DNA from 2 places in the Paenibacillus sp. J31R30 genome. Region 2 is predicted to be linked to the other one. Evidence: riboswitches for the same ligand, from Rfam matches in the RefSeq annotation. Region 2 holds a riboswitch; the other holds the start of a gene.
The links. Region 2 has a riboswitch for ZMP and ZTP ahead of AC58QO_RS14730 (bifunctional 5,10-methylenetetrahydrofolate dehydrogenase/5,10-methenyltetrahydrofolate cyclohydrolase). Riboswitches for the same ligand answer to the same signal wherever they lie in the genome.
Positions count from the first base shown of each region.

Region 1: another riboswitch for ZMP and ZTP. It lies ahead of rpiB (ribose 5-phosphate isomerase B); the one in region 2 lies ahead of AC58QO_RS14730 (bifunctional 5,10-methylenetetrahydrofolate dehydrogenase/5,10-methenyltetrahydrofolate cyclohydrolase).

Region 1 covers NZ_JCAUAV010000011.1:160,710-173,097, reverse strand. The annotation lists gene prmC (peptide chain release factor N(5)-glutamine methyltransferase) at 1-116, shown strand, start outside; gene spoIIR (stage II sporulation protein R) at 269-1,063, shown strand; gene AC58QO_RS27015 (L-threonylcarbamoyladenylate synthase) at 1,148-2,215, shown strand; gene AC58QO_RS27010 (manganese efflux pump MntP) at 2,378-2,938, shown strand; gene AC58QO_RS27005 (low molecular weight protein arginine phosphatase) at 3,002-3,574, shown strand; ZMP/ZTP riboswitch at 3,673-3,753, shown strand; gene rpiB (ribose 5-phosphate isomerase B) at 3,858-4,316, shown strand; gene AC58QO_RS26995 (TIGR01440 family protein) at 4,333-4,938, shown strand; gene glyA (serine hydroxymethyltransferase) at 4,972-6,222, shown strand; gene AC58QO_RS26985 (glycoside hydrolase family protein) at 6,758-7,765, shown strand; gene AC58QO_RS26980 (family 16 glycosylhydrolase) at 7,765-9,462, shown strand; gene AC58QO_RS26975 (ABC transporter permease) at 9,604-10,506, shown strand; gene AC58QO_RS26970 (carbohydrate ABC transporter permease) at 10,522-11,394, shown strand; gene AC58QO_RS26965 (type 2 periplasmic-binding domain-containing protein) at 11,472-12,388, shown strand, end outside.
Region 2 covers NZ_JCAUAV010000003.1:628,867-641,254, forward strand. The annotation lists gene AC58QO_RS14670 (DMT family transporter) at 1-878, shown strand, start outside; gene fosB (metallothiol transferase FosB) at 875-1,297, shown strand; gene AC58QO_RS14680 (VOC family protein) at 1,290-1,703, shown strand; gene AC58QO_RS14685 (ATP-binding protein) at 1,700-2,233, shown strand; gene AC58QO_RS14690 (LysR family transcriptional regulator) at 2,343-3,221, opposite strand; gene AC58QO_RS14695 (adenylosuccinate synthase) at 3,330-4,610, shown strand; gene AC58QO_RS14700 (YoqH family protein) at 4,717-5,169, shown strand; gene AC58QO_RS14705 (hypothetical protein) at 5,297-5,710, shown strand; gene AC58QO_RS14710 (NUDIX domain-containing protein) at 5,793-6,233, shown strand; gene AC58QO_RS14715 (RidA family protein) at 6,287-6,745, shown strand; gene AC58QO_RS14720 (hypothetical protein) at 6,872-7,288, shown strand; gene AC58QO_RS14725 (hypothetical protein) at 7,335-8,966, shown strand; ZMP/ZTP riboswitch at 9,026-9,103, shown strand; gene AC58QO_RS14730 (bifunctional 5,10-methylenetetrahydrofolate dehydrogenase/5,10-methenyltetrahydrofolate cyclohydrolase) at 9,159-10,001, shown strand; gene AC58QO_RS14735 (DUF6886 family protein) at 10,026-10,553, shown strand; gene AC58QO_RS14740 (VOC family protein) at 10,578-10,946, shown strand; gene AC58QO_RS14745 (sugar phosphate isomerase/epimerase family protein) at 11,112-11,876, shown strand; gene AC58QO_RS14750 (methylenetetrahydrofolate reductase) at 11,991-12,388, shown strand, end outside.

The DNA.
Region 1 (12,388 bases), on a different contig from region 2:
AGGCGGAGGCGGTTGCGGCGTTGTTGCGCGCCGCAGCTAACTGGACGGAGATCCGCTTCGTGCAGGATCTCCAAGGGATCGATCGCCACGTGATCGCGATCCGCTCTCCCGAGTAGCCGATTGCTTCACCGATCGGCTGCTTTTCTTTCCGCTTATTTCCTCGGCGGACCAACTCTATCATTTTGCAAAAAATCATAGATTCATAGGTTTAGCCCCACCCACTATTGTCCATACTGGCTAGTAGATGACGGGAAAGGGGCTACTCTCCATGGTTAAGAGAACGGAGCGCCACTCAGTTAAGAGTCTATTATTCATTGCTTTTGCACTTATCCTTATGATTATGTGTTGGGAATCCAATCGTACGAACGCGGCGGTAATTTCGCCTACTATACCAGAGGAATCTATTCGTTTGCGCATTCTAGCAAATTCGGATTCTGCGCAAGACCAAGCTTTGAAACGTGAGATTCGTGATGCGATAATTGCTCGTATGGCGGAATGGGTCGTAGGACCGCATTCTTTGGACGAGGCTAGAGCAGTTGTGAATGCGCACTTACCAGAATTCGATCAACTCGTTGGAGAGATGATTGCATCACGCGGCTACAACTATCCGCATACAGTTGAGCTTGGGGTTGTCCCTTTTCCAACGAAAATGTACGGAAATGACGTCTACCCAGCAGGGGATTATGAAGCTTTGCGAGTTGTGATTGGTTCTGGAGAAGGCCAGAATTGGTGGTGCGTGCTGTTCCCGCCATTATGTTTTGTAGATTCTGTATCTGGAGAAGCAGTTGCTTCGGCTGCAGTCGTCGTAGCCAAAACAACGGATGAGAACGGCAAGGAAAAGCAGCCCGTGAAAGAAAGTAAAGCTAGTGAAACACCGTCTGCAAAGAAGAAAGACGCAGTGGCAAGTAAAGATAAAGCTGCATCGACGGAGAAAGTGGCAAAGAAAGACGCTAAAGTTGAGGTAGCAGCAGCTTCAGCTTCCACGACCGAAGAACCAGCTCAACCGAAAGTGAAGTTCTTTATTTGGGAAATGTTCAAAGCGATCTTTTCGTGGTTCAGCTAAATTCAAAAACCTGCAATTATACATCTTTATCTGATATTTTACGGCTACCTATTTCATTTCATATATGTAAGGATGAGAGTGATTGTGACAATCTACTGGAACGTGAATCAAGGCGAAGAGCGCGCGATAGCGCAGGATATAGATGAGGCGGCGAGCCTCTTGCAGCAGGGGGGAACAGTCGCCTTTCCGACCGAAACGGTGTATGGACTTGGTGCGGATGCGACCAATACCGCAGCGGTTAAGCAGATTTTTGCCGCAAAGGGGAGACCCTCCGACAATCCTCTGATTGTTCATATAGCTGATGCGAAGCAGCTCCCAGGCCTTGTTCAGCCAGATTGCATCACAAGCCATCACCAAACACTGATGAAGGCTTTCTGGCCCGGGCCATTAACCATTGTGCTACCTGTTATTGCAGGTAGCCTTTCGCCGTTAGTTACGGCTGGTCTGCAAACTGTTGGCATCCGAATACCGGATCATCCAGTTGCACTTAAGCTTCTGCGTGAAGCGGGACTTCCTATTGCAGCGCCAAGCGCGAATAGCTCGGGTAGACCGAGCCCGACAATGGCATCGCATGTACGTGATGATTTGGATGGCAAAATTGGCGGAATCGTAGACGGTGGTGCAACAGGTGTTGGTGTCGAGTCCACAGTTATTCAGCTTGTAGACGGCGTGTTACATGTGCTGAGGCCGGGTGGGGTGACTGCGGAACAGCTGCAAGCGGTTTTGCCTGACATGCGTATTCATGCCGCTGAGCCGACAGAGGTAGAAGCTGCCGATACGCCTCGCGCGCCGGGTATGAAGTATGCGCATTATGCGCCGAAGGGCTATATGCGCATTGTGCAGGGGGATGACGAGCAGGAAGTCTCCGCTTGGATTCAACGCGATATTGATGCTGCGAAGTTACGGGGGGAATCGACGGGTATTCTCACTTTCGAAGAAAGAGTACGGGGGTATCGCGCAGATCTCGTTCTCGCGTGCGGCTCATTATCTGAGCCAGATACGATTGCTCGGGAGCTATATGCCGCTCTGCGGGCTTTTGATCAGGAAGGCATAAGCTATATTGTTGCAGAAGGTGTTCCAGATTCAGGCATTGGCCGCGCGATTATGAATCGACTGTTGAAAGCAGCGGGTCATGAGCGGATCCGTCTCTAACATATAAGATTTTATAAGTTTCACGCCCTAAATTGTCTTATATTTCTGGTTAAACACTGTGAGAAGTCCAAGCAGGACGGCGTAGCCGTTTATTGTGACTAGCATGATTCCCAGTTTGTCCGCATATCTTGAGAAAGAATCGTGGACAAGGGGGATCGTGCTATGCTCGCATCTGGGGTACAAGTTGGGCAACTCATGACAATTGGAATAATGGCGATTGCTTTGGGCCTAGATGCTTTTTCGTTAGGAATTGGCATAGGAATGAAGGGCATTCGTTTGTTGGATATTTTGAAAATCAGCATTGTGATCGGCATTTTCCACGTGCTTATGCCACTTATGGGCATGTTTATGGGACAGTATGTCTCGCTCCTTCTGGGGAACGTTGCGACAGCTGCAGGGGGATGTTTACTTATTTTGCTCGGCGCGCATATGGTGTATAGCTCGATACGAGGGGAAGAAGCAACGGCTTTCGATCATCGAACGTTATGGGGGCTTATCATTTTCGCCCTTAGTGTTAGTATAGATTCGTTCTCTGTGGGCGTTTCTCTGGGGATGTTTGCTACGGACATCGTGCTTACAGTGCTCATCTTCGGTCTGTTTGGCGGATTGCTTTCGATAGCTGGCCTATTGCTAGGCAGACGGGTTAGCGGTTGGGTTGGGGAATATGGCGAGGCATTCGGCGGACTCATCCTATTAGGGTTTGGGATCAAGTTTTTACTATGATACAATATGGGGAGTTAGCTTTTGAAATAATAAGGTTTAAAATGCTTATATCGGGAGGATTTCATGTTGCGAATTCTATTTGTCTGTACAGGAAATACGTGCCGCAGTCCGTTAGCTGAAGGTTTGCTGCGTATGAGGGTGCATCAAGAGGGGCTTGCGGCGGAGGTTCGTTCAGCAGGTGTATCTGCGATGACGGGTGGTCCGATCTCGAGAAACAGCCAGTCGCTTCTTCACGAAGCGGGCTTTAAGGAATCTATCAATTCTCTAGCGATTGGCGCGGCGGATGTGGATTGGGCTGATCTGATCTTGACGATGACGACGGGGCATAAGCGTACAGTCATTCAACGTTATCCTCATGCGGTCGAGAAGACGTATACGCTCAAAGAGTATGTGGAAGACGATGCTCGTATTCTGAAGGCGATTGAAGAACGGGAGCAGCTTGCGACAGAGCTTCAGCTCAAACAGGCGCTATCTCAGACCGTATCCGTGGAAGAAAGAAGCCGCATGTATACGCTGGAAAATTCGATCCCCGATTACGATATTTCGGATCCCTATGGCGGGTCGCTGGCCGATTACCGGTACACTGCCGAGGAAATTGGTCGGAGCTTAGATAAATTGGTGAGAAAATTACGCTAAAATCAACAGCAAGCCTATAACTCTGTCTTCACTTGCATGAGATAGGTCAATATAGCTTTACACATCGCTGGGAATGCGATAAAATACAAGTAACAAGCAAGACTCAATGTAACTGGCGACGAGTGGGATTAACCACAATGGAGCATTGAGCTATACGGCCGGTCGCCTGGGCAAAAGAGCAACGCGCGTTTTCTAGCGTGTGCGCTCTTTTTTTCGTTTTTGGTGAGCTTTGGGATATAATAGGATGGTCGAATTCGAACAAGTCAAAAGGAGCGTTCTATTCATGAAAATTGCTTTAGGTGCTGATCATGCAGGCTATCGTTTGAAAGATGTTATCATTCCTTTTATTGAATCATTAGGTCATCAAGTGATTGATTTCGGATGCAGCTGCGGCGACTCCGTCGATTACCCAGATTATGCACTTCAAGTTTGCGAAAAAGTCGTTTCGGGAGACGCAGATAAAGGGATTCTGCTTTGTGGAACTGGCATTGGGATGTCCATTGCTGCCAATAAAGTTCCGGGAATCCGCTGTGCACTTGTGCACGATCTTTTCTCAGCGAAAGCGACGCGTGAACATAATGATACGAACGTGCTAGCGATGGGTGAGCGTGTAGTTGGTCCTGGCGTAGCGGAAGAAATCGTGAAAATTTGGCTGGAAACCGAGTTCTCAGAAGGTGTCCGCCACAAGAATCGTATTAACAAAGTACAGAGCATCGAAGATCGTTTCACGGTACATCCCTAGAGATGAGGGAGCCACAATGACAGATTCTATGTATGAACCTATAGCAGAAGCTTTGGAAGCGAACCTGCGTGAGCTGATTACAGTTGGCAGCCTGCGTCCCGGCAACATCTTGGTGATCGGCACGAGCACGAGTGAAATTCTCGGGCATCGGATTGGTACATCGGGTACGCTGGATGCGGCGAAGCCGATTTTTGAGACGGTTGCGCGTATCTGCGGCGAGTTCGGGCTGCATGCGGCTTATCAATGCTGCGAGCATCTGAATCGTGCGCTGGTTGTGGAGGAAGAGCTGCTGACGCTAGCGCCGCAGCTTGAGCCCGTCTCCGTGATTCCCGTGCCGAAGGCCGGGGGCTCCATGGCTTCCTACGCGTACAGACACCTCGCGAAACCGGTCGTTGTTGAGACGATTCAGGCGCATGCGGGCATCGATATTGGCTCCACGCTGATCGGCATGCATCTGCGCAGAGTCGCTGTTCCCGCAAGGCCGCCAGTTCGCCATATTGGCCAGGCTTATGTCACGATGGCATTCACTCGGCCGAAGCTGATCGGTGGTACTAGAGCTGTGTACTCCGCTGAGCTGGCGGATCAACTTTATCAACAAGCTGCACCTGATGCAGATTGCTAATATTTTATCTAACATCCTTAGGAGGAATTCCCTATGACAAACTTTTTGAGCAAACAAGATCCGAAAATCGTAGAAGCTATGAACCTTGAGCTAGGCCGTCAACGCGACAAAATTGAGCTAATCGCTTCCGAGAACATCGTGAGCCAAGCAGTCCTTGAAGCTATGGGTACTGTACTTACGAACAAATACGCGGAAGGCTACCCAGGCAAAAGATACTATGGTGGCTGTGAGTACGTAGACATCGTGGAAGACATCGCTCGTGACCGCGCGAAAGAGCTTTTCGGTGCTGAGCACGCGAACGTTCAACCTCACTCCGGTGCACAAGCGAACATGGCTGTTTACTTAGCTGCGCTAAACCCTGGTGACACGGTTCTTGGTATGAACCTTGCGCATGGTGGCCACTTAACACATGGTAGCCCTGTAAATGCTTCCGGTATTCTTTACAACTTCGTAGCTTACGGTGTAAGCGAAAAAGATTTCCGCATCGACTATGACGATGTTCGCAAAGCAGCTTTCAAACATAAGCCTCGCATGCTAGTAGCTGGTGCAAGTGCGTACCCGCGTACGATTGATTTCGAAGCTTTAGCATCTATCGCTAACGATGTAGGCGCATTGTTCTTCGTCGATATGGCGCATATCGCTGGTCTAGTTGCGGCTGGCTTGCACCCGAACCCAGTGCCACATGCACATTTCGTAACAACCACAACACACAAAACACTTCGCGGTCCTCGCGGCGGTATGATTCTTACGAAAAAAGCTTGGGCTGCAGCGATTGATAAAGCGGTATTCCCTGGTTCCCAAGGCGGACCTTTGATGCACACGATCGCAGCTAAAGCTGTTTCCTTCGGTGAAGCTCTTCAACCGGATTTCAAAGTGTACGGTCAAAACGTGATCAACAACGCTCAAGCTTTGGCAACAGCTCTTACAGCTGAAGGTATCAACCTAGTTTCCGGCGGTACGGATAACCACTTGATGTTGGTTGACTTGCGTAACCTGAACATCTCAGGTAAAGACGCAGAGCACGTTCTTGATGAAATCGGTATTACAGCGAACAAAAACGCGATTCCTTTCGACCCAACTAGCCCGTTCATCACAAGCGGTATTCGTTTGGGTACTCCAGCTGTGACTTCCCGTGGCATGGACGAAGAAGCGATGAAAACCATCGCGAAAGTCATTGCTCTTACGTTGAAAAACCCGAAAGACGAAGCTACGCTTGAAAAAGCTCGTGGCATGGTATCTGATCTAACGGCGCAATTCCCGCTTTACCCAGGATTGACTTACTAATTGTTAGAGATAAGGCCAGCTCATTGGAGCTGGTCTTTTTTTTTGAAATATCAGAATTTATAAGTTTTTGGGGTAAGCGAAGCTTGCCTCTTATTTATGTTCGGTTCACAGATAGCAAAAATGCAAAAGAGCATCCTTTTCAGAGGAATTGACTTGATCGTTTTAAATACATGCAAAAAGGCATCTTTTGGGGTCGAAAAGGTCAAAACAGAGCTGTAAATACAGAAATTGATGCCTTTTTGCATCAATTTTAGCCGAAATCGTGTATTTGATAGAGAGAAGTTGCACTTTTGCATTTCACAGTAGATGGAGAGTAGGCTGGTTACAGTTTGCAGCTTGGTTGGCGATAAAAACGACCTCTCTCGGGGTCCCCGCAAATTAATATCTAAACTCTGACCACTCTAGACAACGTGAACGACCATACATCCCCAAAACTTCAAACCATCTTACGAAAATATGAAACCTTTCAGTGTGTCGTACCCCTTACACTGATTCTGTACCAATGTAAACCCTTACACAGCTAGGAGAGGTGCGCATGAATTTTCAAGAATTGCTTCGGCCGGTGCCGGCCCAAGCGAAGTTCGAGCTAGAAGGATGGCATGTTTGGTGTGGATCGATGACACGAGATGAGGAGGGGAGGTATTACTTGTTCTACTCGCGTTGGCCTGAACGCGCTGGTTTTGAAGCCTGGGTCACGCATTCCGAAATCGCCTATGCGGTCGCCGACAATCCAATGGGACCGTTCCACCATGTGGATACGCTCTGGACCTGTAGAGATGGCGCAGCGAGCTGGGACAGGGATGTAGCGCACAATCCCGCGATTTTGCGCCACGGTAATCGTTATTATCTGTATTACATGGGGACGCATGGCCCCGATTTTGATCTCGACCAACCTGCCAATGAGGCAACATGGTGGACGTATCGCAACCACCAACGTATCGGTGTTGCTGTGGCTGACCATCCTGAAGGTCCATGGACGCGTGGGGCGTCGCCCGTGCTCGATGTCTCCCCAGGAGAGTGGGACGGACTCATGACGAGCAACCCTACGGTGTGTGAGACCGCTGACGGCCGTATCCTGATGATGTACAAAGGTGTGGCTGAGGGGCATCCTCCGAAGGGCGGTGCTGTTAACGCAGGTGTTGCCTTTGCCGATCATCCGCGGGGACCGTTCCGCAAGCAGCCAGAGCCGACGGTGACGAACCCAACGAATGATTGGGCGGTAGAGGACCCTTGCGTATGGTGTAAGGGCAATGGGTACTATGCACTGATGAAGGATTTTCAAGGTTATTTTACGAAATCTGAACGTGGCTCTGTGGCCTTATTTGAATCATCAGACGGAATTTCGTGGCGGCCATCGCGGCATGTACTGGCTTTTGATCTGCAAATTCCCTGGGCTCATCAGGTCGCACAATCCGTCCTCAGACTGGAACGCCCCCAGCTGTGGTTCGACGATAGCGGGGACCCTGCTGTCTTGCTGTGTGCCGTTCTTGAACGAGAGGGGAGTCGAACGTACAACATCCAAATTCCATTAGGAGGAGATTAATGATGAATTTGAAATGGCTTAGTCCGCTTCGCACGGTATTACCCGTATGCTTGTTGGCCACTGCGACGCTATCGACAATTTCACCCACCCCTGCTTCGGCGACTGCACCTGCTGGCTACACGTTATTTTATGCCGATGAATTTGACGACACCGCGATCAATGAGAACGACTGGATGTACCGCGACGCAGGGCCCTACTCACTGGGCTACAATCGCAAAGAGAACGTACGTGAATCGGGCGGCTCTTTGCACATTGATTTTAAACGTGAGCAGATTAATGGCACGTGGTACAACACTTGTGGGGGCTTAGTTTCGAAGAAGCTGTTCGGCTATGGCTACTATGAGACTAGAGCGAAGCTGTTTAATAGCACGACAGGGCTGCATTCTTCCTTCTGGAGTATGGGACTCAGCAATCATATCGCCGCTAATAACATAACCGGATTGACGGCCGAAATTGCTGCAGGTAATTTGCCATTTTATAATCAGGCAACGGAGATCGATGGCTTCGAGCATGACTCCGCCAATGGCTACTATGATACGGGGACGATCACGTATATTCCAGGCTACGGCTCGCCGCGTCAGCAAGTGAGCGTTACACCTGACGCGTGGCATGTCTATGGGTATGAATGGACGCCGACGGCAATTAAGTTCTACCTTGACGGTACAGTCGTCAATACGATCAATACCACAACGACACCGATGCCATTTGCGCCAGCGAATTTTTGGATGACAGCGTTGGGCTACAGGACAGTCTCGGACTACACGAAGCTGCCAGGTGAAAGTGAGTTCGATTACTTCCGTTTTTACGCAAAGAGCTACCCTAACGCCAACCTTCTGGGCAATCCTCAGATGGAGTTTACGGTAAAGGACACATCCAAGGGCTATACCGATCAAGATACGCCGAACTGGATTGAAACCTATGATAAAGATGCCAGCTTCATGACGACGACGGATGCGCATACAGGCACGCGTTCCTTAAAGCACGCGAAGGCCAGCAATTATCTGGTTACGACGAAGCAGAATCTCAACGGTATCGCCAATGGTACGTATCAGCTCAGCGCATGGGTGAAGAGCTCCGGTGGCCAGTCGCAGGCGATGATGCGTGTGCTGAACTACGGCGGAGCGGAGATGAATATGACGGTTCCCACAACCAGCACGTGGACGCAAATCACGTTGAATAACATCCCCGTGACCAATGGTCAGGCAACGATTGCCTTTACGTCCAATGCCACTTCGACACAGTGGATGCTCGTTGATGATGTGAACTTTAGCGAGGTGTCCGCTACGACGGTGTATGAAGCGGAGTCCTTACCCGTCACAACATCCTCTGGCGACTCTCAAGCGAATTACGCAGATGCACCTGCTAGCGCAGGATCATTCAATAATTTGAATGGCAACGGCGTAGGTGATTACGTGCAATACACAGTGAATGTACCGCAGACAGGAACGTATACCGTGTACGTTGGCAATCGCAAAGCGTTCAATAAAGGGATTTATCAGCTCGCAGTTAACGGCACAAATTTGGGTTCGACGGTAGACCAGTATGCCGCAACTTCTGGGTATACAGAGTCTAACCTAGGCACGGTCACGATTGGTACAGCTGGCAACCAGACATTCCGCTTCACAGTGACAGGCAAAAACGCGTCCGCCAGCACCTACAATCTCGCTTATGACTACATCACACTCGTCAAAAACTGATCAAGCCAAGCCGTCTCCCTCTCGGGAGGCGGCTTTCGCATTTCCGAAGATTTTAGACCATCTGCCAAAGATATGAAAAGGATTGGACGTTCCACAGCGCTACAATAAAGGTATAACCAACAGAGAGAGGAGAGGCAGCTCATGCATCGAACGATGAACCTGCTGCGAAGATACGGTGTGATGTATGCCCTATTAATTCCGGGCTTGCTGTACTTTGCGGTATTCAAATATGTGCCGATGGTGTACATCGCCGCTGCATTTAAGAACTATAACGTCCTGCAAGGACTATGGGAAAGCCCGTGGGTCGGCTGGCAGAACTTTCAGCTATTTTTCGATGGCGTGTATTTCAAGCAAATTATCGGAAATACCATTCTGATCTCGTTTTACAAGCTCATATTTTCGTTTCCAGCGCCGATTATACTCGCTTTAATGCTCAATGCCGTCACTTCAACGGGGTTCAAAAGAACCATCCAAACCCTGACCTACTTGCCTCACTTTCTGTCTTGGGTCATCATCTACGGCTTATTGGTGGCTTTCCTAGCACCTGGAACAGGGCTCGTTAACCAGTTGTTAACTGCCTTCCACTTAGACCGCATATCCTTCTTAACAGAGTCGGGTTTAATTCGATCGCTGATCGTCACAACGGACATCTGGCAGTCGGTGGGCTGGGGAGCCATCATTTACTTGGCAGCACTCACCGGTATTGATCCGAGCCTATACGAAGCGGCGACGATGGATGGCGCATCCCAGTCCCGGCAGTTGTGGCATATTACACTACCTGGTATTCGCAACGTCATCATCCTAATGCTTGTCTTGCGGCTTAGCGCCATACTCGATGTCGGTTTTGATCAAATCTTCATCATGCTCAATCCGCTCAATCAAGAGAAGGCCGACGTTATCGAGACATGGGTGTATAGGGTCGGTTTACAAGAGGGACGCATTGGACTTGCTACCGCTGTCGGGTTGTTTAAATCGGTGATCGGCTTCGTGCTTGTACTTGGTGCGAATCGGATTGCCAAAAAATTCGACGGACAAATCTGGTAGAAGGAGGAATCATCCATGCGTCACATGACTACCGGCGACCGACTCGCCCAAGGCATTAACTATTTGCTGCTCAGCCTGCTCGCTGCTTCCTGTGTATTGCCGTTCCTGTATGTCATCAGCGTCTCGCTGACACCGATATCCGAGTTCATTAAGAAAGACGGGCTGGTCATTATCCCGACGCATACCACATTGACTGCTTACCGAGAGATTATGCAAGGGGGCCGATTACTCGACGCCTACCAAGTTACCCTCTTTCGTGTCATTGTCGGTACGCTGCTGAACTTGGTGTTCACCGTCATTACAGCACTTCCGCTCTCCCGCAAAGCGTTGCCTGGTCGAAGCCCGTTCCTGCTTTTCATCGTATTCACCATGCTGTTCAACGGCGGTATTATTCCGGGCTACTTGCTCGTGAAAAATATAGGACTACTCAACTCGGAATGGTCACTCATCATCCCTGGATTAATCAATGCGTTCTATCTCATGATTGTAAAAAGCTTCTTCGAACAGCTGCCTGAGGCCATTGACGAGGCTGCTCGAATCGATGGAGCGGGTGAAATCTCCATTCTAGTCCGGATCGTTATCCCGCTTTCGGTTCCGATTATTGCGACGATTGGTCTTTTCTACGCCGTCTGGCACTGGAACAGTTATTTCGATGCCCTGCTCTATATCAACTCCCCAGAGAATCAGCCTGTACAGCTATTTCTAAGGCAGATCTTACTCGCCTCTGTGGCGATTAGTGGTGATGCAGCTGAAGCAGCTAACTCAGTGAACCCGATTTCGGTCCAAATGGCGTCCGTCGCCATAACAACTTTGCCCATTTTGGTCGTGTATCCGTTCATCCAGAAGCATTTTACCCGAGGTGTTCTACTTGGCTCTGTTAAGGGTTAATGAGTGGTCAATTCGAATGATATCTAGAGTCAACTCTTGATATAGCATGTATAATAGACTAAAGGGAGAGGTTCAAGATGAAAAAGAATCACGCAAGTGCGCTGCTTAGTATGACTGTGCTATTAGGTGTTATTGCTTCTGGCTGCAGCAAGGCCGAGAATACGGCTTCACCTAGCGCTAGTGTTGCTCCCACTACTGGAGCGACGCAAACGGCTAAGCCGCAGGAAGCTGACAAGAAGTATAAAGTTAGCTTTTACAACACGGTGGGTTATCGTTTAACAACACCAATGCCAGCGAAAGAGCAGGATCCGATCCGTCAAATGATCGAGAAAGATAACAATATGGATCTCGACATGATCATGGGCGGCGAGAACTGGAAGGATAAGCTCAACCTGCTGATCTCCTCCAATCAAATTCCTGACATCGTCTCCTTCCCAGACCGTGCCTCAGCGATTAAATACTACGATCAAGGCTTACTGGCCGATCTTGATGATTTGTTGAAGGAGTTCCCAGAGCTCCCGAAAGCATTCGATCCTTCGCGCCTCGAGCCTATGAAATACAAAGGACATACAATTGGTTTACCAGCTTCCGAAGCTGTTGGCGGTGTTAACGGTTGGTGGATCAACAATACTTGGCTCCAAAAGCTGAAGTTGTCTGTTCCTACGAATCCACAAGAGTTGCTCAATGTTATGAAAGCGTTCACTTTCAACGATCCAGACGGCAATGGCAAGAACGATACGTATGGCTACGTCGCGATGCTGCCGAAGGACGGCTCACTGGGTTACAGTACGAGTGGTGCGCAAGGCTTCCAGCAGATTTTCTGGATGTTTGGTGTGCAGCCTAACTTCGTGGATGTCAAAGACGGTAAGGTTGTTGTCTACAACACCGATGCGAAGACGAAGGAAGCGCTTACGTTCATCAAAGAAATGATCGATGCCAAAGTTGTCGACCCTGACTGGGTAACGATTGACGATGGACTCAAACGTGATAACAA
Region 2 (12,388 bases):
TCGTACTCATGCCTATTTTATTACTGATCTGGGGATCGGTTGCAGCCGTTAGTAATCTGGTTTTGAATGAATTAGACAGCTACCAGGTGTTATTTTATATGTATGGCATTGGCGTGGTCATATTTGCAGTCATTTTAGTAGTCAAAACGCAGTGGAGCACCCTCCTGTTATGGAGGTTTTCAGAATGGATGTTGGTGCTTGCCTGCGGGGTATTTACGTTTTTATATGACTTTCTCTATCTAAAATCACTAGAACTCATACCAGCTGTAGAAGCGTCCATGTTGAATTATTTATTTCCGATTTTTATCGTGGTATTTGCCATTCCGATCCATAAGGAGAAGCTAAATCGGTATAAAACCCTCTCCATTGTCATGGGATTTATAGGAACAATCCTGCTGATAACGAAGGGGGATTTTGCTAATCTTAGCTTTACCAATGTCAAAGGCGATCTGTTCGCGATTCTTGCAGCTGTGAGCTGGGGGTTGTTTACGAATCTTGTTAAGAAAAATAGGAAGGATATGCTAATCAGCACCTTTGTGATCACGGTAGTAGCTTGGTTATTGGCGATTGTTGGGATGCTAGTATACTCTCATGGAACGTTCCTTCAAATAACGGACTTCTATGGCGTATTGTGGCTATGTCTGAGTAATATCGTTTTCGGATTTTTCCTGTATTTCCGGGCATTGAAGTACTCGTCTGCGTCTTTAATCGCGAGCTTCACCTTCTTTGCTCCTTTTGTCACACTTGTGTTTATCATGATTTTGTTAGGGGAAAGGCTGACTTGGATGGATGGTCTAGCAGCTGTTCTTATCCTGTTCAGTGTCCCTGTTCAGAAGCTAGGAGAAGTTATCAATAAGCGAAGGGAGATAGCTTCATGAAAATAGGAGCGATTAATCATTTGCTTTTTTCAGTGTCAGATTTAGAGCAATCGATTGTATTTTATCAACAGGTTTTTGGGGCTAAGCTGCTGGTCAAAGGAAGAAATTTAGCCTATTTTGACTTGAACGGGAACTGGTTGGCTTTGAATCAAGAGAAGGATATTCCGCGTCATGAGATCCAGTATTCGTATACGCATATTGCGTTTACAGTAGATGAGAGTGATTTTGATGCTATCAAAGACAAGCTTATACAATTGAACGTATCGCTGCTTCCTGGTCGAACACGAGACGAGCGTGATAAAAGATCCATTTATTTTACAGACCCAGACGGGCATAAATTCGAATTCCATACAGGAACTTTAGAGGACCGACTATCCTATTACAAAGAGGAAAAGTCTCATATGGTGTTCTATGAATAATCATAAGCCGAGCAAACGTGGCCTCATACACCATATCGAGCTGTATGTCTCCGATTTAAAGCGGTCCATGGCATTCTGGGGATGGTTGTTGGAAGAATTAGGGTACCATCTGTATCAAGAATGGGAACGCGGTCAGAGTTGGAAAATTGGTGAAACCTACATTGTATTTGTCCAGGCGGAGGAAAGGTTTTTGAACATCCCTTATCATAGAAGCCGCGTCGGGCTGAATCATCTTGCTTTTCATGCAAGTTCGCGCGATCACGTTGATGAGCTGACAACGAAGTTGGCCGAAAGGGGAGTACCCATTCTGTATGCGGATAAACATCCTTATGCTGGAGGTAAGGATTATTACGCCGTTTTCTTTGAGGATCCGGATCGTATCAAAGTGGAGTTGGTGGCGCCATGAAACATCATATACATATTCTAGGGGCATCAGGCTCAGGTGCCTCTACACTTGGTGAAGCGTTATCGCTGAAGCTGCCTCATGAACTATTTGATGGGGACGATTATTTCTGGGTTGATAAATTTACGAAGATGAGATCGCCAGAGGATAGAGTTGAACTGTTGCACAATGATCTTTCTAAACATGAGCAATGGATTCTTTCAGGGGCTGTCTGTGGTTGGGGAGATGAACTCAAGTCTTTCTTTGATTTCGTTGTTTTTTTGTATATTCCTCAAACAGTAAGGCTCGAGCGCTTAAAGGAGAGAGAATTTCAAAGATATGGGGAAGACATTTTACCAGGCGGCAGTAAATACGAGCAATCAAAAACCTTCCTTGACTGGGCGGCACGCTATGATGAATCTGGTTATGAGGTTCGAAGCAAAGCTCTTCATGAGCATTGGTTGTCTGATTTGAATTGTCCGATACTCCGATTAGAAGACGATATGTCAGTGAACGAGAGAGTAGATGCGATTTTGACCTATTTGAAAGAGTAACTGTAAGAAATACAGTTATTCTTTCGCCGACTGATTAGACGTTGAAGAGGCTGTCCTACTTGAGTAGCATGATCTACTTGAGTAGGACAGCCTCTCTTTTTTGCTCGCATCAGGGCAACAACGCCATAAAAGACTTCGAAGCCGCCGAGAGGGGAACACCTCGAAAAGTGGCTATCCCTATTTGACGCGCAGGGATTGGCGGAGATAGTGGAATTTCGATTAAGTCGCCATTAGCGAGTTCATCGGCTACATAATTACCGATCACAAAGGCCAATCCGAAGCCGCGCTTGGCAAATTGCGCAAGGAGATCGATGCTGCCAAGCTCGAACTCAGGTGAGAGGCTAACACCGTTGGAGGCAGCGTACTCATCGATATAGCGCCTCGTGCTTGCGCCATTTTCCAATAAAAGCAAAGGGTATTTATGCAAATCTGCAAGTGATAACGGGCATTCTGCGAGCCCAGCAAAACTCTTTCCGCCGACAAGATAGTCTTGAATGGATGAGCTTTCACGGAAATCAATCTGTTTATCCGAGGCCGGAAGGCTGACGATACCAAAATCGATTTTGCCTTCCTTGAGCAATGCCAAAGTTTCAGGAGTGGTACGGTTCGTAACACGAATTCGCACGCCAGGATGTTGCTGGTGGAAAGCCTCTAAATATGGCAAGAGATAATACTTGCACAGCGTATCGCTTGCCCCGATATTGATTTCCCCGCTATGCAAGCTATGCATGTCAGCGATAGCTTTTTCGCCGATTTTCATAAAACTAAATGCCTGCTCGACGTATCGAAATAACACTTCACCTTCAACGGTTAACGTGACTCCCTTGGCTGTTCGGAAAAAAAGTTGACCACCCAACGCGGCTTCCAGCTGTTTAATCGTATGACTAACGGCAGGTTGTGTGATATGCAGCTCTTCAGCCGCTTTGGATAAACTGCCTGTCTTGCTGGTCCAATAAAAGACACGATACCACTCCAGATTAACGTCCATTCCTATTACCTCACCTTATATCAGATATTACTTATATCAATTATTCTAATGCCATTGACGCTATTATAATAAGCTTTGTAAGGTATATCAAGTGTGGAGGCGTTGCATATGACAGTAACTGCGATTGTTGGAGCGAATTGGGGAGACGAGGGGAAAGGGAAGATGACAGATGTGTTAGCGGCACAATCATCTTTCGTTGTTAGGTACCAAGGTGGGAGCAATGCAGGGCATACGATCATTAATGATTACGGCAAATTCGCGCTGCGAATGTTGCCTTCAGGCGTGTTTTATTCTCATATTTTGAATGTGATTGGACCAGGAACAGCACTCGACATAGATATCTTGTTAGGGGAATTGGATGAACTTGACGCAAGAGGTGTACCCAAGCCGAAGCTGTACATTTCTGAGCGGGCGCAAGTGGTTTTGTCGATTCATCGACGCTTCGATGAGCTTGAGGAAGAGCGACTTGGTGCTCATAGCTACGGCTCAACCAAACGCGGGATCGCACCATTTTATTCGGATAAGTATGCTAAGCTTGGCATTCAGGTGGCCGATTTATTTAACCAAGCTCGTTTGCAGGAACGACTTGAGCGTTTGCTCACAGCAAAAAATGTATTGCTCAAGCATCTATATGGACGTCCAGCCATCCAAACAGATGAACTCATGGAGCAGCTGCTGAGTCAGGCTAAGCGAATAGCTCCATATGTATGTGATACGACAACACTTCTCCAACAGGCGAATGCTAATGGAGAACCCATATTGGTGGAGGGGCAGCTGGGTGCATTGCGTGATCCGGATCATGGTATTTACCCGTATTCGACATCCTCTTCAACGCTTGCAGGCTTTGCATCAGTCGGTGCAGGACTCCCTGCCAGTGCGATAAAGAGTGTGTTCGCGATCGTCAAAGCTTACTCTAGCTGTGTTGGGGCAGGGCCTTTCGTCTCAGAGATAGAAGGCAGTGAGGCAGAGGAATTACGTCGTCGCGGCGGCGATGCCGGTGAATATGGTGTAAACACGAAGCGCCCAAGACGAATGGGTTGGTTTGATGCAGTTGCCACGAGATATGGGTGCATGCTGCAGGGAGCTACGGGTGTTGTTTTAACAAATCTGGATGTGCTGGGCTACTTGGATGAAATTCCGGTTTGTGTCGGATATGAATTGGCGGATGGAACGATCGTTGATCGTTTTCCGGTCACCGCATTAATGGATTCGGCTAAGCCGGTTTTAACTCGAATGCCAGGTTGGAAATGCGATATTTCTCAGGTTACACGCATGGAGGAGCTGCCAGAAGCGGCAAAGAACTACATTGATTTCGTGGAATCCGCAATCGGCGTGAAGATTACTACGGTTTCAGTGGGACCAAGACGCGAACAAGTTATTCAACGATAGTCACTGTTTAAGGATTTTAGCCGCCGCGAGGCGGCTTTTTATAAAAACGTCATAGGAATGGGGGAAATGGGAAAAATAACCACAAAACATTTGTGGAGGGTGTCATATGAAGAAAGTTATTGTATTAGCGTTAATTGCGGGGAGTGTCCTGATTCGTCCAGAGCAAGGCCATGCTGATGTACCCATGCCTTGCAGTGCCGTTCTAGAACCAGTAATTGCTGACAATGCTAATGCCAAAGGCGCAGCGCTTGTCTACAAAGTGAAACTTACGCCGAGTTTTCCTCGCACAAGTATCAGCATACATGCCAATCACTTGCCGGTACCTTTTTCAATAGGAGATTATGATGGGTATGAAGGTTTTGCTTATATTCAAAATGAGATTAGTTGGCGCTTCAGATTATACCCAACCCCTCAAGAAGGTGGTCCGACATGGGCAGGGAGAATCGATGATATCACGGCTGATTTAACGAATAGTACGATGGAGGTTCGGCTTTCGAATACGAAAACGGGGAGATTGGGGCCTGTCATTTTAATGAGTCCTATGAATTCTTGTAAATAATGGTGATGGATTGCAACTTATCCGTTTGGGCTTCGTCTAATGAAATGAATTGTTAAAATTTGGATTATTTTTGAATCCAGATATGTTGTATAAAAGCAACTACACATTCATTCTACGAGGTGATGTTATGAAATGGTTGAAAACCATAATCTTACTTGTTAGTGTAAGTTGTGTGGCCGGATGCTCTGCTTATGCTGCTAAAGGATCGAGCCATGAGATGAGTATCCATCAACAAGATGAGTTGAAGCCAATCGTAAGAAAGCTCTTTGCTGAGAAGTTAGAAAAGGATGAGGAATCCACCGTATCCGCAGGCAGAAGAATTTTGAATTATATGATTCATGATGACATGCAGATTTTAAAAAATGATGAGGATACCTATTATATTGTTACCTATGATACATTACCGGCATCCCTCGAGTTCATCCTTACTGGCGGTGGTGAGCGAACTGAGGAGGGTTGGATCATTAACCGAGTGCTTTATGTTACGCTTCAGAAGACAGATGGCGAATACCAAATAAAGAGCTTGAGTTCTGGACCATGAAGAACATATAGGAAAGGCGGCGATTGCCATCAGCTGGGCAGAATCTTATACGGGTAAGCTTCTGAAGCTAATCGGATCACAAATGTTGCTAACGAACTCGGTTCGAGCTATTCTATGTGATGATAAGGGGGACGCACTGTTTATCAAGCGCAGAGGGGATGGCAAATGGGGCATGCCAGCTGGTGCCATGGAACACAATGAGTCTGTCTATGATTGTTTAGTACGAGAAGTTAAAGAGGAGACAGGACTTGACGTTATAAGTGCTACTTTGATCGCCATTTATTCGAACCCCGAAAAGCAAATATATACCGATAGATATGGAAATGAGTATCAAGTGGTTGAGTATCTGTTTCGTGTGGATGAATGGTCAGGTAATCTTATTAAGATAACAAATGAAAGTACAAACGCACAATTCTACCCCATCCATGAGTTACCAGAAGCATCAAACGAATTTTTTGCAAGACATCATGACGAAGTGTTTGAGGACTATAGAAAATTCGATGGGGTTCTGATTTTGAAGTAAGAAGTAGTAGGAATAATGATACATTTCAATTTCATTAATTAGGGGGAACCAACATGCCAGAACAAACCATTGCTCAAAGGCTCGAAGCACTAGGAATCGTACTACCAGTAGCCAGTGAACCAGCAGCGAAATATGCCAATTATGTGAAAGTGAACGGACTTTTGTTTGTCTCGGGCAAAGGTCCATCGGGCAGCCCAAAAGGGAAATTAGGTAAAGACTATACAACCGAAGAAGGTTATCAATTTGCTAGACAAGCTGGTATCGAGATTCTCGCAGTGTTGCAGTCTGCATTAGGCTCTCTGGATCAGGTTAAACAAGTTGTAAAACTACAAGGTTTTGTTAACGCAGTCCCTGAATTTGAAGAGCCGCACAAGGTGCTGAATGGCTGTTCGGATGTGATGTTAGCAGTTTTCGGCGAAAAGGGGATGCACGCGAGATCCGTCTTCGGAGCTGTAACGGTGAGAGATAACTTGCCGATCATAGTGGATTCTATTTTTGAAATTGAAGAATAGGAGGGATCTCATTTGCAAGCAAGATGTGGCGTGAAGGGGATCGTCATTAGGGATCATCACTTACGTACTATCAAGAAATATGAAGCCATTTATATAGCTGATATCAATTAGACCTGGGAGAAGCCCATGATGAATCGATTCATGATAGGTCAATATGGAAATTTAGAGCTTTTATTGAAATATCCAACGATAAAGCTATGTCTAGATACAGCGAGACTTTTCTTGCAGGAAAAGCTTGATCCTTTTTTTGATGCTAAAAAAGTCATTCGAACATTCGCTCGATTTGCCTATTTAGTCCATCTGAGTAATGTACAAGTAAATGCTATCATTTCTAATCATCGTCAACCTGTCTTACCTGAGCTAGATCCTCTTGATGGCTGGGCACCAATTGAAGAATATCTGGAGATAATTGCTGAAGAAAACGATCAAGTGAACATCATGTTTGAACATCGATCAGATTTAATTAGTGATGAACAGTTGAATCAATGTTATCATTGGGTTGCGCGTTTATTGAACAATGGCAAATTAACAAAAGAAACGTGATCACTCTTTTTAGAGGTCAGTTAGAATGCTTTGGAGGTAAATTGAAGTGAAAAGAGCAAGATGGAAGTTGTTTACGTATGTGCCGTTTCTAGCAGCCCTTCTAGTCATCGGATTGATTCAAACATTCATGCTGGCGAATGAAAATGTGAAGCCATATCCGGAGCCTTTCGGCCGAGCAACGGAGTTACCTCAATTGGCTACGTATGGGGGACCTGTCCAAATGCTAGGGGAAAGCAGTTTTACATATCTAGCAGATAAATCACTTATATACATCACGATTGACGACGAGGGACGGAATAGCTCAGAGACGCGCAGTTTGCCTGACTCAGGTGCATTTCGTTCGTATAAGCTGCTGGATAAAGATCATGTGATCTGGATCGGTGAAGACAATAAGCTCTATGCGAGTGAATGGAAGAACGGTTCGTGGACAACTAAGCTCGCAATCAATGAGAATGAGATCTCTGGTATTCAAACTGTAAAGAACACAAAAGGGGAAAGTGTTCTCTTGGTTTACAATGAATCAGCTCTTTATGTGGGTGCATTTCATCCCAATGAAAAGCTGAGTTGGTCCAAACTGGATATTACGAATGTGAAGCAGTTACAAGGTGTAATGGATACCTCTGGGGGCAGTATTTCGCTAGTCTACGCGGTCAATAAGGACGGTGATGAATCCTTTCACTACGCAAAGCTTGCGTCTGACACATGGAAGCCGCTAGTGCAGAATAAGCTTAAGGACTTGGATTTTGCAGCTAGCAGCTTGGATGATATGGCGTTTAGTGTAGATGGTTCCTCATTTATTACTGCGTATACGACTAGCTCTCGCAAATCCGGCAAAAGTACGTTACACATGCTTACCTTCCCATCGAATCAACCAGACAAAGTACAAGATGAAATCCTAAGCATTCCTGTTGCCAAAGGGATAGATTCCGATACGATTTTACATCCCACGTTTACGCATTCAAGTACAGGTGAAGTAACGCTTGTGGTTTCATCGGTTTATGAAAAGAATAGACGTCAAACGAGTCAAGAAGTGTTTAGAGTTGGTTTTAAGGATGGTAAGATGTTAGATGCTACTCGGATTAGTCAATTCGGCGGTTTCGCCTCTTATCCCGCTTACGCTGCAAACAAAGGTAGTTCATTCGCCATTTGGTTGGATGCCGTGAACACGAAATCATTTCGAGTTTACTATGCCACTGATCAGCTTCCTTATGTGGAGCGAATGAACAGTATTCAAGGAGACGACTTACAAAATGCTGCTGGGAATTTACCGCTTTTTTGGGGGATTGGGGTACTCACGGCACTCATAAGCTTAAAATGGATCTTATTACCTGGCCTTTATTTAGTCGTCATCAGTGTATTTTGGCAATATCATTATGATGAGTATGCGAAGAGGCATTTCGGGATATCACTCGCGATGTATTTGGTGGTAAAAGCCTTATTTGTCGGGGATTACCGGAAGACAATCGCACTGCAGGTGATGCCAGATTTCTTGCAATCGATATGGATTAGTCTGCTTTTACTTCTCATTTTTGCCGTGATTTCCTACCTATGCACGAGACTATGGAGAAAAGGGCTGTCCGAACGGAATGTTGGACTGGAGATGTTCTACTTCGTTGCTCTGGATGTTTTCATGACGAATATGTGGTATTCCTACTTTATGTCGCCGGCAGCGTTGTAGCTGTTTTCATACTAATATATTGAAAATTCTGGCATTCATTGTTATGATACTTTTATGATTAAGCGATATGTAACTGGCGGAGCATGGGTAACCATGAGGGAGCATGTCGATAACGGCCGTACGCCTGGGCAGAGGTAAGGGGAATTCCCCTTACCTCTTTATGTTTGCTTCTAACTTGAGAGGGATGATGAGATGACCGCAGAAACATTGATCTTGGATGGTAATCGAGTGGCAACAGACATGAAAGAGGCATTAGTTGGCAGAATCAATCAATTATCGAAGCAAGGAATCATTCCTTGTTTAGCGACGATTTTAGTCGGAGATGATCCCTCATCAGCTACTTATGTGAGGATGAAAGGGAATGCGTGCAAGCGATTGGGAATCCGTTCTATTCGGGTTGAACTTCCAAAACATACAACGACAGAAGAGTTGGTTGCCGAGATCCAGAAACTAAATGCGGACTCCAGTGTACATGGGATTTTGCTGCAACATCCTGTGCCTCATCATCTGGATGAAAGGGCTGCATTTGAAGCGATTCGGATCGAGAAAGATGTGGATGGCGTAACAACGCTAGGGTTTGCTCAAAATGCCTTCGGCTTAGCTGATTTTCCTTCCTGTACCCCAGCGGCAATACTTGCGATTATGGACTATTATCAACTTGCCATAGAGGGCAAACACGCTGTGGTGATAGGAAGAAGTCCAATCCTAGGTAAACCAGTATCCATGATGCTATTACATCGCAATGCAACAGTTACCATTTGCCACTCAAAGACTGTAAATGTAGCTGAAATCGTTCGGTTAGGCGACATTGTTGTGGCGGCTGTTGGTAAACCGAACTTTGTGCAGGGTGATTGGATTAAGCCAGAAGCGATTGTTTTGGATGCGGGATACAATGAAGGGAACATCGGGGATGTTGACTATGAGGCTTGCAAGCAGATTGCCTCCGCGATTACACCTGTTCCTGCGGGAGTAGGGCCTGTCACAATTGCAACGTTGCTGAAACACACCGTAGACGCTGCAGAGAAGTTATCTTAGTTGAATTGATAAGGGGGAGCAGCTGTGAAATTATTTCATGTCAGCGAAGAAAAAGACATTCCTATTTTTCACCCTAGAATTCCCACAAGAAAAGATTTAGACCCTGAGAAAGGGTTGGTATGGGCGCTCAATGAGCGTTGCTTGCCTAATTTTCTAACCCCTCGGAATTGTCCGAGAGTGACGTATCATTGTCATGAAGCAACCACTGCTGAGGATAAAAAGCACTTTATTTCATCGAGCTCAACGCATCATGTCGTGGCCATTGAACATAAATGGTTTGAGATTATGAAGAATACAACGCTATTTCTATATGAATTTGAGTCGACGGATTTTTATTCGCAAGATCCTAGTGCGGGTTATTATGTAAGTGAGAAATCACAAGTACCTATTCATCGTTTTGAAATTCGAGATTTGTTCGGAGAGCTATTTAGAAGACATGTTGAGGTTCGTGTTCTAGACAATTTGTGGGATTTATGCGATAAAATTCAGCAAACGAGCTTCGATTATTCGATGTGCAGGATGGGCTTTGCGCAGCAGCGGTCCAATTGTTAAAATGAAGGTAAAGGAGGTGTTGCTATGAGCAGGATTTTACGATTTGAAATGCAAGCAGCAGATCCTAATCAACTCATTGAGTTCTATTCACGAACTTTTAATTGGGAATTCACAAAGTTTCCAGGACCGCAAGATTATTGGTTTATTAAAACTGGACACAGTGATGTACCAGGCATTGATGGGGGATTATTGAAGTCACCTGATGGCTTGACCCGAACCATTAATTCCATTGAAGTTACTTCGATCGATGATTATTTATCAGCAGTAACTTCGAATGGTGGAACGATTGTTGTTCCGAAAATGAGTATGCCTGGCATGGGCTACCTGGCTTATTTTACTGATCCAAGTGGCACGATTGTTGGGATTTCTCAAGCGGATTCGAATGCACGTTAAGACAGCTACATAGTTGAGTATGTCGTATTAGAGAAGGGCTGCCGCGATGCAGCTCTTTTTTATTCATAGACGAAGTATTCATTAAGCAATTGTATAAATTAATGATCCCAATTACTGGTATATTTTGATATATTGGAGTTGAGATAACGAATAGGAGGAATGTTCATGTACACATTTGGATGGTGCAGTGGAATTCAGGAGGCGGAAAGACTTCAAAGAATTGGTTTCGACTATATCGAGTGCGCTCTCGTATCATTAAATTTAGAGGATGAAGTAGATTTCGCAGCTAAACTTCCTTTGTACTTGAACTGTCCGCTCCCGGTACAGGCGTTCAGCATATTTTTTCCGGGAGATTTGAAAATCGTTGGTCCAGAAGCGGATGAGGAACGGATTCGACGATACGTCCATAAAGCTGCAAGCGCTTTAAATAAAATCGGAGCCAAGACGGCCGTACTAGGGAGCGGGAAAGCTAGGCATATTCCGGACGGCTGGGAGCGAAATCGCGCAGAGCAACAGCTACTGCAACTGCTAGCATTGATCGGTGAAGAGTTCCAAGGAACAGGCGTTTCGTTGGCTATTGAGCCGTTGAATCGCAAAGAGTCCAACATCATTAACACCGTCTCTGAAGCAGCGATGTTTGCCAAACAGGTTAACCATCCGTCCATCCGGGTCTTGGCTGACTTCTATCATATGGATGAAGAGCAGGATCAACTGCATACGCTCATCGAAAATAAAGAGTGGCTGCAGCACATTCATCTTGCCGATACCGGACGATTGTCGCCGGGTACAGGTCAGTATCCATACAATCAATTTGTTACGGCATTGAAGGCGTCAGGCTATAAAGGAATGATTTCGGCAGAGTGTACTATTCATGATCCAGAGAAGGATTTTGCCGCTAGCTTGGCTTTCATGAGAGATAAGTTCCGTTAATAATCGTATCGATTTGAAAAGGATTTTGCCGATTCAGGTCGAAATATAGAATACCGAGTAGTTAACTGTGAATTATTTGTTTTCGGGAATTTGGAAGATAAGGTTGTGACACATATGCTAAAAGACAAAATACTTAGAAGAGAAGCAGGTATCATCACTTACGGGATGACGCCTCCGAAGGAAACACAATCGCTAGAGAAAATGGCTGAGATTTCACAGAAACAATGTGAACGACTCCAAAATCTTCAAATAGATGGCTTAATTCTCTATGATGTGCAGGAGGAAAGTGATCGGATTGATCAAGATCGACCGTTTCCTTATTTGCAAACCGTTGACCCGACAACCTACAGTAAAGAATATTTAGCGGGGTTAAACATCCCGAAAATTATTTATCGCTGTGTTGGTAAGTATTCGGAGGAACAATTGTCAGAATGGATTAAAGCGGATCTCGATGAAGATCGGTTTTCTGTGTTTGTCGGGGCGTCGTCTAGTAAGCAAGAAGTAAGTATGGG